Regions from separate parts of the Dyella sp. 2RAB6 genome, predicted to be linked through region 4. Evidence: predicted binding sites of a transcription regulator. Region 4 holds the regulator's gene; each other region holds the start of a gene.
What was found. The regulator sigma-54, encoded in region 4, starts transcription at its own class of promoters, with help from an activator protein. The targets are predictions, from matches to a motif close to TGGCACGNGCNTTGC.
Positions count from the first base shown of each region.

Region 1: a site for sigma-54 is predicted at 2,202-2,216, ahead of AB4083_RS10190 (fimbrial protein). Genes of this name have one in related genera too.
Region 2: a site for sigma-54 is predicted at 2,208-2,222, ahead of AB4083_RS04120 (PilZ domain-containing protein). Genes of this name have one in related genera too.
Region 3: a site for sigma-54 is predicted at 1,647-1,661, ahead of glnA (type I glutamate--ammonia ligase). Genes of this name have one in related genera too.

Region 1 is NZ_JBFRGP010000005.1:58,569-62,044, forward strand. It holds gene AB4083_RS10180 (fimbria/pilus outer membrane usher protein) at 1-676, opposite strand, end outside; gene AB4083_RS10185 (fimbrial biogenesis chaperone) at 673-1,410, opposite strand; gene AB4083_RS10190 (fimbrial protein) at 1,525-2,061, opposite strand; gene AB4083_RS10195 (hypothetical protein) at 2,501-3,109, shown strand; gene AB4083_RS10200 (helix-turn-helix transcriptional regulator) at 3,113-3,319, shown strand; gene AB4083_RS10205 (alpha/beta hydrolase) at 3,376-3,476, shown strand, end outside.
Region 2 is NZ_JBFRGP010000002.1:16,181-19,656, reverse strand. It holds gene AB4083_RS04125 (AMP-binding protein) at 1-1,592, shown strand, start outside; gene AB4083_RS04120 (PilZ domain-containing protein) at 1,695-2,063, opposite strand; gene AB4083_RS04115 (segregation and condensation protein A) at 2,922-3,476, shown strand, end outside.
Region 3 is NZ_JBFRGP010000010.1:89,177-92,652, reverse strand. It holds gene AB4083_RS15210 (hypothetical protein) at 1-84, shown strand, start outside; gene glnA (type I glutamate--ammonia ligase) at 192-1,601, opposite strand; gene AB4083_RS15200 (RNA polymerase sigma factor) at 1,980-2,495, shown strand; gene AB4083_RS15195 (FecR family protein) at 2,488-3,476, shown strand, end outside.
Region 4 is NZ_JBFRGP010000007.1:152,776-156,251, forward strand. It holds gene lptC (LPS export ABC transporter periplasmic protein LptC) at 1-53, shown strand, start outside; gene lptA (lipopolysaccharide transport periplasmic protein LptA) at 55-645, shown strand; gene lptB (LPS export ABC transporter ATP-binding protein) at 649-1,368, shown strand; gene AB4083_RS13030 (RNA polymerase factor sigma-54) at 1,520-2,989, shown strand; gene hpf (ribosome hibernation-promoting factor, HPF/YfiA family) at 3,148-3,474, shown strand.

The sequences.
Region 1 (3,476 bases), on a different contig from region 4:
GGCCGAGGAACGACGAGGTCTGGCTGACCCCGCCGTTGCGCGTGCGGTAGCTGTTGAAGTTGTAGTTGAGCAGCGCCGCGTTGACGCCGCGGTCCCAGTTTTCCGGGTTCACGTAGCCGCGCGCGCGGGTGCCCAGCCAGGCCTGCGGCACGCTCACGTCCAGGCGCAGGTTCGGCTGGTCGAACGTCATCGTCGCCGCGTCGATCAGGCTGCCGATGTCGAGGCAGCCCTGCGCGTCGGCAAGCTTCGCCTGCTGCTCGGCGGAGAGCTTCTGCAGCGGCAGGCCGAGCCGGTCGAACAGTTCCTTGGACAGGCAGGGGATGGCGTTGGCGTTTGGCGCCGGGGTCGCGAAGCGCACGTCGCCGCGCGCCACCCAGGCGCCATTGAGAAAGATGTCGGTGCGATAGACGCCCGGCACGATCACCGCGCCGCGCTCGAAGCGCGACAGGTCGCCGGTATTGCGGCCGGCGCCGGACAACAGGTTGCGGTCGAAGCTCGCTTCCACCGGCGCGGCGGCTTCGGCACCGGAGGCGGCCGCGCCGTTGGCAGCGGGAGCCGCAGCCCATGCGGCCAGGCTCCAGCCACCGAGCACACCGGCAATCGCCATGCACAGCAACGCACGCCGGGCCGGCTGGCCGGAGGCGGGGCTGCGCTGCATGGCGCGCACGAAGCTCACGGCGCGACCGCGCCCGTGTAGCTGTCGGCGGCGCCGAAGTCGTTGATCGCGGTGAACTTCACCACGCTGCCGGCGGCCGGCTTCGGCGCGCCGTCATGCAGCGGCAGGCGCAGATCCGACAGCGGCGCGACCATGCCCAGCTCCGCCGCGACGGACTTGCCGCCGACGCTGACGCTGAGCTCGGAAATGGTGACGTGGTACGGCGTGGGGTTGTGCGCGACCAGCGCCTTGCCGTCGGCGTCGACCTTCCAGCTCAGCTGCGCCGGCGCCTTCAGCGGATCGCCCTGCAGGCCGGCCGGACGGTAAAACAGCTTTAGCCGCGAGCGCAGCGCGAGCTGCAGCAGGTTCTGGCCTTCGGCCTGTGCACCGGTGGGCTTGGGCGGCACTTCGAGCACGTTGAGCCAGAACAGCGACTCGCGGTCGGCCGGCAACTGCTCGTGCGTGTAGACGATGCGCAGGCTCTGCTCTTTCTTCGCTTCCATGCGGAACAGCGGAGGCGTGAGCAGGAACGGCACATCGACGGATTCGGGGGTGGAATGCGCATCGCCGCGATCGATCCACGACTCGACCAGCACGGGGTGGTCGTTGTCGTTGGTCAGGCGTACGGTGACCTCGCCATCCTTTGCCGGAAAGACCACGCGGGTGCCGCCGATCAGGACATTGGCGTGCGCGGCCGGAGCGCCGAGACACAGGGCCAGCAGGCCCGCGCCCAGGGCGCAGACAAACTTCCTCATGGATTTCCCTCGCTGCGAACTGACTACTGCCGCCTTGCGGCGGAGATGCGCCGGAACCTCATGGGGTTCCGGCGCTGACTTGCCTCTTGCAACACCGCTTATTGCGAGCGGGTCTTACTGGTACATCATGGTGAACTGCACGGTCGTGCTCACGGTGCCGGCGCCAGCGGCGGCGGTCGCGAAGTACTGCGCGTAGTAGTTCAGGTTGCCGGCGCCGCTGGCGAGGGCGATCTGCTGCGAAGCCTGGGTGGAGGCCGTGCCGGCCAGGTTGATCGCGCTGAAGTCGTTGTTGAGCAGCTGCACTTCGACGCCGGTTGCGGTGCCCGACGAGTTCTTCAGATTGCCGTCGGCCATGATGGTCGGACCCGGCTCGAAGTAGGTCTGGGCCTTGGTCAGCGAACCGCAGGCGCTCAGGTTCAGGGCGAACGCGGTGCGGCCGGCGATGGCGCCAGCGGTGCCGAGCGAGGTGGTCGACACGGTCGGCAGGGTCACGTTGACCGTGGCCGGGCTGTTGGCGCCGTTGATCTTGCAGGTGGAGGCGGTGACGCTGCCGGTGATGTTGATGGTGCCATCGGCGGCGGAGGCCTGGTTCGGGGCCAGGGCGGCAAAGCCCAGGGCGGCGATCAGGGCGGTGGCGAGCACATTCTTCATGGTATGCCTTTGTCCTTAACGGGTTTTTGGTTGGGTACGGCAGTTGGCGTTGCGGACGCGGGCTTAGCTGTCTCGTCCCCCTGCGTCTTGTCTCCGAGGTGCGGCGCTGCCGGCGCTTGCCTCGATGGCGCGGGTCTCCTGCAGGAGCCGTGCCAATAAACGTGATGTAGAGCACATTCTATTTTGAGAACTATCTCACGGAATCTGCCCCCTCCAGATTAAGCAACGTCAAAATTTTGTCGAGGTCATTGAAGGTCAAAAAGTGACCTTTGGGGGCCAAGTGCTTGCCTTAATTCGCAAAATATCGTCCGGATAAAGTGTTACACCCGAGCGTTGTCAAGCAAGCTTGACATACGTCCCGGCGCTGCCTAGCATGCTGTCAAGCTTGCTTGACATGGCGAGTGTCCGATCGAAGGGGAACGGGCGTATGGAGGGGGCAATGGAACATCTGACCAAGCGCATGGCGAGCTGGCCGGCCTGGGGTCGGCGGCTCTTGCTGGCGCTGATCATGCTGGGGTTCTTCGGCACCATCGGCCTGATGACGCGGCTGCATGGCGTGGCGGGGCGCGTGCTGCTCCTGCTGCTGCTGACGGGGCTGAGCTGGCTGATGGCCTATGTGTCGCGCGCCGCCGCCTGCTCGGAGGCCGAAGGCGAGATGCGTCGGGAGGATCGCCGTTACCTTGCCGAGTTCGTGCCGTCCATGACGATGTACTTCGCGCTGATGCTGTTCGTCTGGCCGCTGCACAAGACGGTTGAGGCGATCTGGCTGAAAACGCTGATCGCCGTATTGCCGGCCTTGCCGATAGCGGCCATGGCGTTCTCCCTGTTCCGCTACGTGACCGCGACCGATGAGTTCATGCAGCGCCTGCACCTGCAGGCCCTGGCGATCGCTGCCTGGGTGGTAGCGGTGACCAGCATTGCCGTCGGTTTTCTCGCCGCGGCCAAGGTGGTCGACCTCGATGGGACCGCGCTGTTGCTGGTGGCGCCGGGCCTGATGCTGGTCTACGGCCCGACGCTGGCCTGGGCCAAGCGCCGCTACCGCGACTGAGCGATGCAGAACCGGGTACGCGAACTGCGCGCCGAGCGCGGCTGGTCACAGGCTGACCTGGCCACGCGCCTGGATGTGTCGCGCCAGACGGTGAACGCCGTCGAGACCGGCAAGTACGACCCCAGCCTGCCGCTGGCTTTCAAGATCGCCCGGCTGTTCGAGCAGCCGATCGAAGCGATCTTCCAGCCGGACGGCGCGGCGGGAACTTAAGAATTCACTGGGACGAAAGCGGCCACCTGGCCGCCCGAGCGAGGGGAACACAAGCAATGGCTATCAAGGGACGCACCGTGGTGCGCATCGCCGCCGTCGCGCTGGGGTTGGGCGCGCTGGCCTGGAACCAGTTCCATGCACGCGGCGGCAACGCTGC
Region 2 (3,476 bases), on a different contig from region 4:
AAGCCTTCTCGAAGTTCCGCGACCGCCCTGCCTTCCACAACTTCGGCAAGGAGCTGAGCTACGGACAGATCGATGAACTGAGCCGCCAGTTCGCCGGCTATCTCACCGGCGTGCTGAAACTGGGCAAGGGCGATCGCATCGCGATCATGATGCCCAACGTGCTGCAGTACCCCATCGCGCTGTTCGGCGCGCTGCGCGCCGGCCTGGTGGTGGTCAACACCAATCCGCTGTACACCGCGCGGGAACTGAAGCATCAGCTCGAAGACGCCGGCGCGAAGGCGATCGTGGTGATGGACAACTTCGGCGCCACCGTGCAGCAGGTGGTGGCGGAAACCCACGTCAAGCACATCATCACCACCGGCCTCGGCGACCTGCTCGGCCTGAAGGGCAAGGTGATGAACCTGGTGGTGAAGTACGTCAAGAAGATGGTGCCCGACTATCACCTGCCGCAGGCCGTGCGCTTCCGCGACGCGCTCGAGCAGGGCGCCGCGCATCCGGTGCCGAAGGTGGAACTGGGCCACGACGACCTGGCCTTCCTGCAATACACCGGCGGCACCACCGGTGTGGCCAAGGGCGCCATGCTCTCGCACGGCAACATGGTGGCGAACATGTTGCAGGCCGGCGCCTGGATCGGCACCAATGCCAAGGCGGGCGAAGAGGTGATCATCACCGCGCTGCCGCTGTATCACATCTTTTCGCTGACCGCGAACGGCCTGGTGTTCACGCGCCTGGGCGGGCTGAACTGGCTGATCACCAATCCGCGCGACATGCCCGGCTTCGTCAAGGAACTGAAGAAGTCGCGCTTCACCGCGCTGACCGGCGTCAACACGCTGTTCAACGGCCTGCTCAACACGCCGGGCTTCGATCAGGTGGACTTCTCGCATCTGCACCTGAGCCTCGGCGGCGGCATGGCCGTGCAGCGCGCCGTGGCCGAGCGCTGGAAGAAAGTGACCGGCGTGACCCTGGCCGAAGCCTACGGCCTGACCGAGACCTCGCCCGCCGCCTGCATCAACCCGCTGGACCTGAAGGACTACAACGCCTCGATCGGCCTGCCGATCCCGTCCACCGACGTGGCGATCTGGTCCGAGGAAGGCCAGCCGCTGTCGTTCGGCGAAGTCGGCGAGCTGATGGTGAAGGGTCCGCAGGTGATGCAGGGCTACTGGCAGCGCCCCGACGAGACCGCCAAGGTGCTCGGCGCGGACGGCTGGCTGCATACCGGCGACATCGCGCGCATGGACGAGAACGGCTACGTCTATATCGTCGACCGCAAGAAGGACATGATCCTGGTGTCCGGCTTCAACGTGTATCCGAACGAGGTCGAGGACATCGTGATGACCCACCCGGGCGTGGCCGAAGTCGCCGCCGTGGGTGTGCCGGACGAGCATTCCGGCGAGGTGGTGAAGCTGTTCGTGGTGCGCAAGGACCCGAACCTCACGGCGGAAGCGCTCAAGGAGTTCTGCCGCGCCAACCTCACCGGCTACAAGCGGCCCAAGCTGATCGAGTTCCGCGATTCGCTGCCCAAGAGCAACGTGGGCAAGATCCTCCGCCGCGAACTGCGCGACGAGAAGAAGAGCACCGCCTCCGCGGCCTGAACGCAACGAGAGCCTGCCCGGCCCAGGGATGGTCGGACAGGCTCCGGGTTACGCCACCCGCGGTGCGCACCGCGGGGTCTTGCAAGCGGACGCCGCGACGAATCAATCGTCGTGCCACGTCTCCAGGATGTCGGCGTAGCCGCCCAGCAGGTTCCACAAGGGCACCTGCTTGTCCTCCGGTATGCGCGTGTACGCGAAACCGATATGCCGGTCCGAGATGCGCTTCACCTGGGCCTCCAGGTGGATATGCAGGTCGTGACCGAAAATCATGTCCAGCATCCAGCTCTGTCCCACTTCCCCTTGCCACCCCAGCGGGCGGCGCAGCAGCGCGCCCGTCGCCGAGATGTCCACCAGTTCGGTCGGCTGTGACTGGCTGCCTCGGCTCATCAGCACGGTCGTCTCGATGCGCATCCGCGCGGGGCGCAGTTGCTCCGGACCATCGTTTTGGTGCTTGCCGTCGGCTCTGGTCATGCCTTTCCCTCCCGATCCCCGCTGCTGTGCAGCGTCATCCAACTTATTCGCGGCGGGCACTCGTGCCCGTGAAATGGAGCTGCATCCCCGCCGCGCATGCGGCCCATCCCCGCGCGTATCAAACTGCTCTCACCGAGGCGTAAAGCAAGCGTCGTGCCACGTCGTAATTATCTGCCGTTGGCGCGCCAGGATTGGTGCAGCGGGCCGGATTCGGCCATTTCCAGCCGTTCAAGGCCTGATTTGAAGCGGCACTGCGCGGCGATCAGCTGCTCATCATCCACTGAAGCCAGTGCCCGGGTCAGACGCGCCGGGTCACATGCTGCCCCTGCGCCGATCGTGCGCGGCCTCGCCGACATCCATCATCGAGCGTCCACAAGCGTGCATCCGGCGCATGCTGCCGATGCACGCTTGTGGCCGGTAGGCCGTACGCATACTGGACTTGGCGGCATGCAGCCGTTAACCTTGATCGCACGTGGGTTACAGGGTGCGCCTGCCGATCGAGCCAGACGCCGCCGGAACACCCGCCCGACACTCAGCCGACCTCCTGTTCACGCCGTGGCGCAATGCATCGCGCGATCTGGCTTGGGCTTGGCCGTGGATCGCCTCCCGGTTCGGCATGCAGGAATGGCTCACGGCCAGCTTGACCGATACCGCCGCAGGCGCGGTTTCGTCATGCACCGCCGCGACGGACGCCAGCCGCGCCCGTGGTGATCGAGCCTGAAGGAGTTTCACGGGTGAGCGCCGGATGGCCGCCGCCCGAGAGCGGGGGACAGCCCCAGCGAATGCCGGTGGAATCGAACGCTTCCGAACCAAAGAACGCACTGCAAGCCGTCATGGGCGGCCCAACGACATGCATTGATGAGCACTGAGCCAGTCGAGCCTCAGCCGGTGACAGCACCGCAGGACGCTTTTGCGTCGGTACCGCAACAGCAGGAAATGCCGCTGGCCATCGTGCGCGGCGAACCCGTGCTGCAGATGCCGCAGGACCTGTACATCCCGCCGGACGCGCTGGAAGTCATCCTGGAGGCGTTCGAAGGCCCGCTGGACCTGCTGCTGTACCTGATCCGCCGGCAGAACCTGGACATCCTGGACATCCCGATCGCCGAGATCACCCGGCAGTATCTGGAATACATCGACATGATGCAGGACATGCGGCTGGAGCTGGCCGCCGAATACCTGCTGATGGCCGCGATCCTGGCCGAGATCAAGTCGCGGCTGCTGCTGCCGCGGCCGCCGGTGGAGGAAGGGGTCGAGGAAGATCCGCGCGCCGAGCTGGTGCGCAGGCTGCAGGAATACGAGCGCTTCAAGCGTGCGGCGGAGGACATCGACGCCCTGCCCCGCGTGGAACGCGACACGGTAGTCGTGCACGCCGACAGCGGCGAGCGCACCGTGATCAAGCTGCCGCCGCCGCTG
Region 3 (3,476 bases), on a different contig from region 4:
CGCAGGTTTCTTGCCAGGTACGAGGTACTGCTCAAGGAGGCGAGGAAATCCGCGCGACGCATCATGGAAAGCGACAAGGCCTGACGCAGCCGGGAAACGGTTCCGTCGATCCGGGCGCATAAAAAAACTGCTGGAACATCGCTGTTCCAGCAGTCCTTCAGATCACCTCGCAGAACTCCGACCCTTGAAGGTCAGAGCGCGTAGTACATCTGGAACTCCAGCGGATGCGTGCTGGCGCGGTAGCGGGTGACTTCCTGCATCTTCAGCGCGATGTAGGCGTCGATGAAGTCGTCGGTGAACACGCCGCCGGCCTTGAGGAAGTCGCGGTCCTTGTCCAGCGAATCCAGCGCCTGGTCGAGGCTGGAGCACACCTGCGGGATGTTCTTCTCTTCTTCCGGCGGCAGGTCGTACAGGTCCTTGTCGGCCGGCGCGCCCGGGTCGATCTTGTTGATGATGCCGTCGAGGCCGGCCATCATCAACGCGGTGAACACCAGGTAGCCGGAGTTCATCGGATCGGGGAAGCGCACTTCGATGCGGCGGCCCTTCGGGTTGGACACGTACGGAATGCGGCAGCTCGCCGAACGGTTGCGCGCCGAGTAGGCCAGCATCACCGGCGCTTCGAAGCCCGGCACCAGGCGCTTGTAGCTGTTGGTGGTGGAGTTGGCGAAGGCGTTGATCGCCTTGGCGTGCTTGAAGATGCCGCCGATGTACCACAGCGCGGTCTGGCTCAGGCCGCCGTACAGGTCGCCGGCGAACAGGTTCTTGCCGTCCTTTGCCAGCGACTGGTGCACGTGCATGCCGCTGCCGTTGTCGCCGACGATCGGCTTGGGCATGAAGGTGACGGTCTTGCCGTTCTGGTGGGCCACGTTCTTGATGACGTACTTCATGGTCATCAGCTCGTCGGCCTTCTGCACCAGCGTGTTGAACTTCACGCCGATCTCGCACTGGCCCGCATTGGCCACTTCATGGTGGTGCACTTCCACCACCTGGCCCAGCGACTCCAGCACCTTGCACATGTCGGCGCGCAGGTCGCCCAGCGAGTCCACCGGGCTGACCGGGAAGTAGCCGCCCTTCACGCCCGGACGGTGGCCGGTGTTGTTGTCCTCGTACTTGTAGCGCGACGACCACGCGGCTTCTTCGGAGCCGATTTCGTAGAACACGCGGCCCATGTCGTTCTGCCAGCGCACGGAATCGAAGATGAAGAATTCCGGCTCCGGACCGAAGAAAGCGGTGTCGGCGATGCCGGTGGACTTCAGGAAGGCTTCGCCGCGCTTGGCGATCGAGCGCGGGTCGCGGCCGTAGGCCTGCATGGTGCTGGGTTCGAGCACGTCGCAGTGCAGGACCATCTGGGTGTGGCCGCTGAACGGGTCGAGGTAGGCGGTGTCCGGGTCGGGCAGCAGGATCATGTCCGACTCGTTGATGCCCTTCCAGCCGGCGATCGAGGAGCCGTCGAACATCTTGCCGTCTTCGAAAGTCGACTCGTCGATGCTGTGCGCCGGGAAGGTGACATGGTGGTGCTTGCCAAGCATGTCGGCGAAACGGAAGTCGACGAACTCGACGTCGTGTTCCTGGATCAGGTCGAGCACTTTCTGGGCGGACATGACGAACCTCGAATGGGTGGGGACGTGGAAACAATTCGCTCTTTGGCAAACTCCATGCCAGCGGATGGAGCCAAGCCGGATCAGTTACTTGCGTAAGGACGACGTGAAGCAAGGTGGTCGCATTGCACCATATTGGGGCTGATCCCGAAGCGCAATTGCACCAAGAAGGCTGAATGCACTCCCTCGCCGACAACGTCCGCCATCCTAGCCCGAGTCCAAGCCGCCCGCGTAGGTTGGGGTGAGCCGGAGGCGAACCCCAACATGGCGGTGCGGGGTTGTTGGGGTTCGCCTCCGGCTCACCCCAACCTGCGACGTCATACCACCGTCACTCCCGCCCACTAGCGTCCCGCGCCCATCCATCTCGCGCTGCGAGCGCCCGTGACCGACCCCGCCGCCGGGCTGTCGCGCCTGTTCGAGGAACAGCGCGACACCCTCAACCGCTATTTCCTCAGGCGCACCGCGCATGCCTGGGATGCGCAGGACCTGGTGCAGGAGGTCTACCTGCGCCTGCTGCGCGCGGACCGGCACGGTGCACAGGACATCCGCAACCCCGAGGCCTACCTGTTCACCATCGCCTCCAACCTGTTGCGCGAGCACGCCACGCTGCGCCAGCGCGCACCGGTGAGCGGCGATGCGCTGGAACACGTGCTGGAACGGCTGGCGATTCCCTGCGAAGCGGCGGCCGACGTGGACCGCGAACTGCGCCGCCGCCGGCTCGGCGAACTGATTGCCCGGCTTACCCCGCGCTGCCGCGCGGTGCTGGTCATGCACTACCGCGACGAACTGGGCTATCGCGAGATCGGCGAACGCCTTGGCGTGTCCTCGAACATGGTGAAGAAATACATCGTCAAGGCGCTGGCCGCGTGCCGCATCGGGATGGCGCGCTATGACTGACGCCGTCGATCCGCGCCTGCTGCGCCGCGTCGCCGAACAGGCCGCCGAGTGGTACCTGGAGCAGCGCGAAGGACTGGACGCGGCACAGCGCACGCGCTTCCTCGCCTGGCTGCGGCAATCGCCGCTGCATGTCTCCGAATACCTCGGCATGGCCCGCCTGCACGGCGACCTGGGCGCCGCCGCCGCGCTCGAATCGCTGGACACCGCCGCGCTCACCGAACTGGCCGCGACCGAACGCGCGGTGGTGCCGCTGCGTCCGCTGCTGCCACGTGCGCCCTCGGCAGCGCCGACGCGCCGCACCGGCACGCCATGGTGGCAACAGGCCCTGGCCGCCTGCGCGGTGGCGCTGATCGGCGGCGCCGCCTTCCTGCGCGACATGCCTGCACCGATGGACGTCTATGGCGCCGCCGGCGAAGTGCGCCAGCTCGCCCTCGACGACGGCACCCTGCTGCAACTCGACCGCGGCAGCGCCGTAGCCGTGCGCTACGACGGCACGCAGCGCCGCTTCGAACTGCTGCGCGGCGGCGCGTTGTTCGACGTAGGCAAGGATCCGTCGCGTCCGCTGCGCGTCGGCGTGGGCCCGCAGGTGCTGGAAGATGTCGGCACCGTCTTCGACGCGCACCGCACCGCGGATGGCGCCAGCGTCGCGGTGATCAGCGGCGAAGTGCGCATCTGGCCGGGCGAACCACGGACCGCACGACCGGAAGCACTGGCCGACCTGCGCGCCGGCCAGTACGCGGAAATAACCGGCGGCCACCTCGCTGCGCTGGAACGACGGGCCGACCTGGCACAGCACACCGCCTGGTTGCCGGCCGATATCCATTTCGAACACAGCACGGTGGGCGACGTGGCGCGCCGCTTCGACGCCTACGGCGGCAAGCCGTTGCGCATCGACGACCCGGCGCTGGCCACCACCCGCATCAGCGGCCGTTTCCACGCGCGCGACCCGGAAGCATTCGTGGCCTATCTGGGCAGCTTGCC
Region 4 (3,476 bases):
AGCTGCTCGATGACAGCCACGGCTCGTTCCCGCCGCGCAAACGGAAGTCCTGAATTGAAGGGTGGCCTGCTCGCGGCCGGCCTACTCGCGCTGGCCGCCGTCGCCTTGCTGCCGGCGGTCGCCTTCGCCAAGAAGGACGACCGCAGCCAGCCGATGGATTTCACCGCCAAGTCCACCAATGCGTACAACGCGCCCAACAGCATCACCACGCTGACCGGCAACGTGAAGCTGACCCAGGGCACGCTGCTGATCACCGGCGCCGAAGCCAAGGTGTACCTGGACAAGGACACCCAGATCTCGCGCGTGGTGGTCACCGGCAATCCGGCGCACATCCAACAGCTGGACGAGAACAACAACCTGATGCAGGGTGACGCCGCCCAGCTCGACTACGACAACATCAACGGCATCGCCGTGCTCACCGTCAACGCCAAGGTGACCCAGCAGGGCCGCGGCGAATTCCACGGCGACAAGATCACCTACAACACCAACACCAGCCTGATCACCGGCGAGTCCGGCGGCGACAGCCTGGTGCACGGCACCTTCCTGCCCAAGCCGAAGCCTGCCGCCGCGGCACCCGCCGCCAAGCCGGCCGAGGCCAGTTCGGCCGCCAAGCCGGCAACGGCGACTTCGGCCGCGAGTAAGTAATCGATGCTGTCCGCCGAAGGCCTGCAGAAACGCTTCCGCGCGCGCCAGGTGGTGCGCGACTTCGCCTTTTCCATCCGCGAGGGCGAGGTGGTGGGCCTGCTCGGTCCCAATGGCGCCGGCAAGACCACCTGCTTCTATATGGTGGTGGGCCTGATCGAGGCCGACGCCGGCACCATCAAGCTGGACAAGTACGACATCACCGGCCTGCCCATGCATGCGCGCGCCAAGCTGGGCATCGGCTACCTGCCGCAGGAACCTTCGGTGTTCCGCCGGCTCAGCGTGGCCGACAACATCATGGCCGTGCTGGAGCTGCGCGAGAACCTCGGCGCCAAGCAGCGCGCCACCGAGCTGGAAAGCCTGCTCGACGAGCTGAAGATCGCCCACATCGCCGACCAGCGCGGCATCAGCCTGTCCGGTGGCGAGCGCCGCCGCGTGGAGATCGCCCGCGCGCTGGCCGCTGAGCCGCGCTACATGCTGCTGGACGAACCCTTCGCCGGCGTCGACCCGATTTCGGTGGGCGAGATCCAGCGCATCGTGCGGCACCTGAAGGAACGCGGCATCGGCGTGCTGATCACCGATCACAACGTACGTGAGACGCTGGGCATCTGCGATCGCGCCTACATCCTCAACGATGGCGAAGTGCTCTCGCGTGGCACGCCGGCCCACATCCTGGCCGACGAGAAAGTGCGCGAGGTCTATCTCGGCCGCGAGTTCAGGCTGTAAGCCTTCCCTGATGGCGCGACCTGCGCGCGCCGTCACATTCAGCCATTCGGCCTACACCAGGATCAGCGGCAACCTCTGGCCGCTCCTGCCCCTTGGGGGTTAGGATGATCCGAAGCTCATCCAAGCCTTTGGGCCCATTCAAAACAGTGGCATGAAACCCGGACTGCAGTTTCGCCTTAACCAACAGCTCACCCTGACGCCACAATTGCAGCAGGCGATCCGCCTGTTGCAGCTGTCGCAGCTGGAGCTGGAAGCGGAGTTGCGCCAGATCGCCGAGAGCAACCCGCTGCTGGAGTTCTCCGAAGACGCCGCCAACGAAGGCGACGGCGAAGCAGACGGCGAGGCCGCCACCTTCGACGCCCCCACCGAGGCCGCCACCTCGGCCAACGACGGCGACAGCGGCGACGAACCGGCCGACTGGAGCCAGTCCGGCGGCAACGCCGAGGAACCCATCGACTTCTCCGCCGGCGGCAGCGGCAATGGCAGCCGCAACAGCGGTGGCGACGAAGACCACTTCGAACCGCAGAACGCCGCGCCCGAGACCCTGCAGGAACACCTGCTGTGGCAGCTCAACCTCACCCACCTGAGCCTGCGCGAGCGCACCATCGCCGCGATCATCATCGATGCGCTCAATGCGGACGGTTACCTGGGCGAGACGCTGGAATCGGTCACCGCCGCGGTCCCGGCCGACCTGAAGGCCACGCTCGAGGAAGTCGACGCCGTGCGCCGCCAGGTGCAGCGCTTCGACCCCACCGGCGTGGCCAGCCTGGACCTGCGCGACTGCCTGCGCGTCCAGCTTGAACAGTTCGATCCGCAACTGCCCCAGCGCGAACTGGCGCTGCGTATCGTCGACGGCGAACTGGAGCTGCTGGCGCGCAACGACATCGCCCGCCTGTCGCGCCGCCTGCGCGCCGACGACGAGGAAACGCATGCCGCGGCGATGCTGATCCGCAGCCTCGACCCGCGCCCCGGCGCCGCGCTCGACGTCACCCCGGTGGAGTACGTTGCGCCGGACGTCTACGCACGCAAGGACAGCGGCCGCTGGCGCGTCAGCCTCAACCCGGACTGCCAGCCGCGGCTGGGCCTCAACCAGCACTACTGCAACCTGATCGCACAGGCCCGTGGCGAAGACGCCAGCTGGATGCGCGGCCAGCTGCAGGAGGCGCGCTGGCTGATCAAGAGCCTGGAATCGCGCGCCGAGACCCTGCTGAAGGTGGCCGAGGCGATCGTGCGCCGCCAGAGCGCCTTCCTCGACTACGGCCCGGAAGCCATGCACCCGCTGGTGCTGCGCGAGGTCGCCGAGGAAGTGGGCATGCACGAGTCCACTATTTCCCGCGTCACCACCCGCAAGTACATCCATACGCCGCGGGGCACCTTCGAGCTGAAGCATTTTTTCTCCAGCGGCGTGTCCACCGAGGACGGCGGCAGCGCGTCTGCCACCGCCATCCAGGCCATGCTGCGCAAGCTGATCGACGCGGAGGACGCGCGCAAACCCCTGTCCGACCAGGCCATCGCCGAGGAATTGCACCGCAAGGGCATCCAGGTGGCGCGCCGGACCGTCGCCAAATATCGGGAGGCTATGCGAATTCCCAGCTCCAGCGAGCGCCAGCGGGCCGGTTGACCCGCGACGGTCCGCCGCGCTTTTTGCGCCTGGGCGGGGAACTTGGCGGGACGGAAAGCGTCCCCATACCAAGAGATGACTGTGATGTGTCGGCGACCACCCGGCACCGGCGCATCGACCCACGCCGCGTCACGCGGCAGTACCAGAGGAGGCGCACCATGCAAGTCCAGCTCAGCGGCCAGAAGATCGAAATCACCCAGGCCCTACGCGAACGCGTGACCGGCCACTGTGAGCGACTTACCCGCCTCGAAAGCAGACTCCTCGAATTGACCGTGGTCCTCTCGCTGGACAAGCTCCAGCAACGATGCGAGGGCACGCTCAAGGTCCCCGGCGCCGCGTCGCTGCACGCGGAAGCCACCGAGTCCGACATGTACGTATCGATCGACAACATGTTCGACAAACTGGTCGCGCAGCTGCGCAAGCACCGCGACAAGGTATGCGACAAGCACCAGCGTGAAGTCCGCGAAGACCGCCAGTACGGCTGACC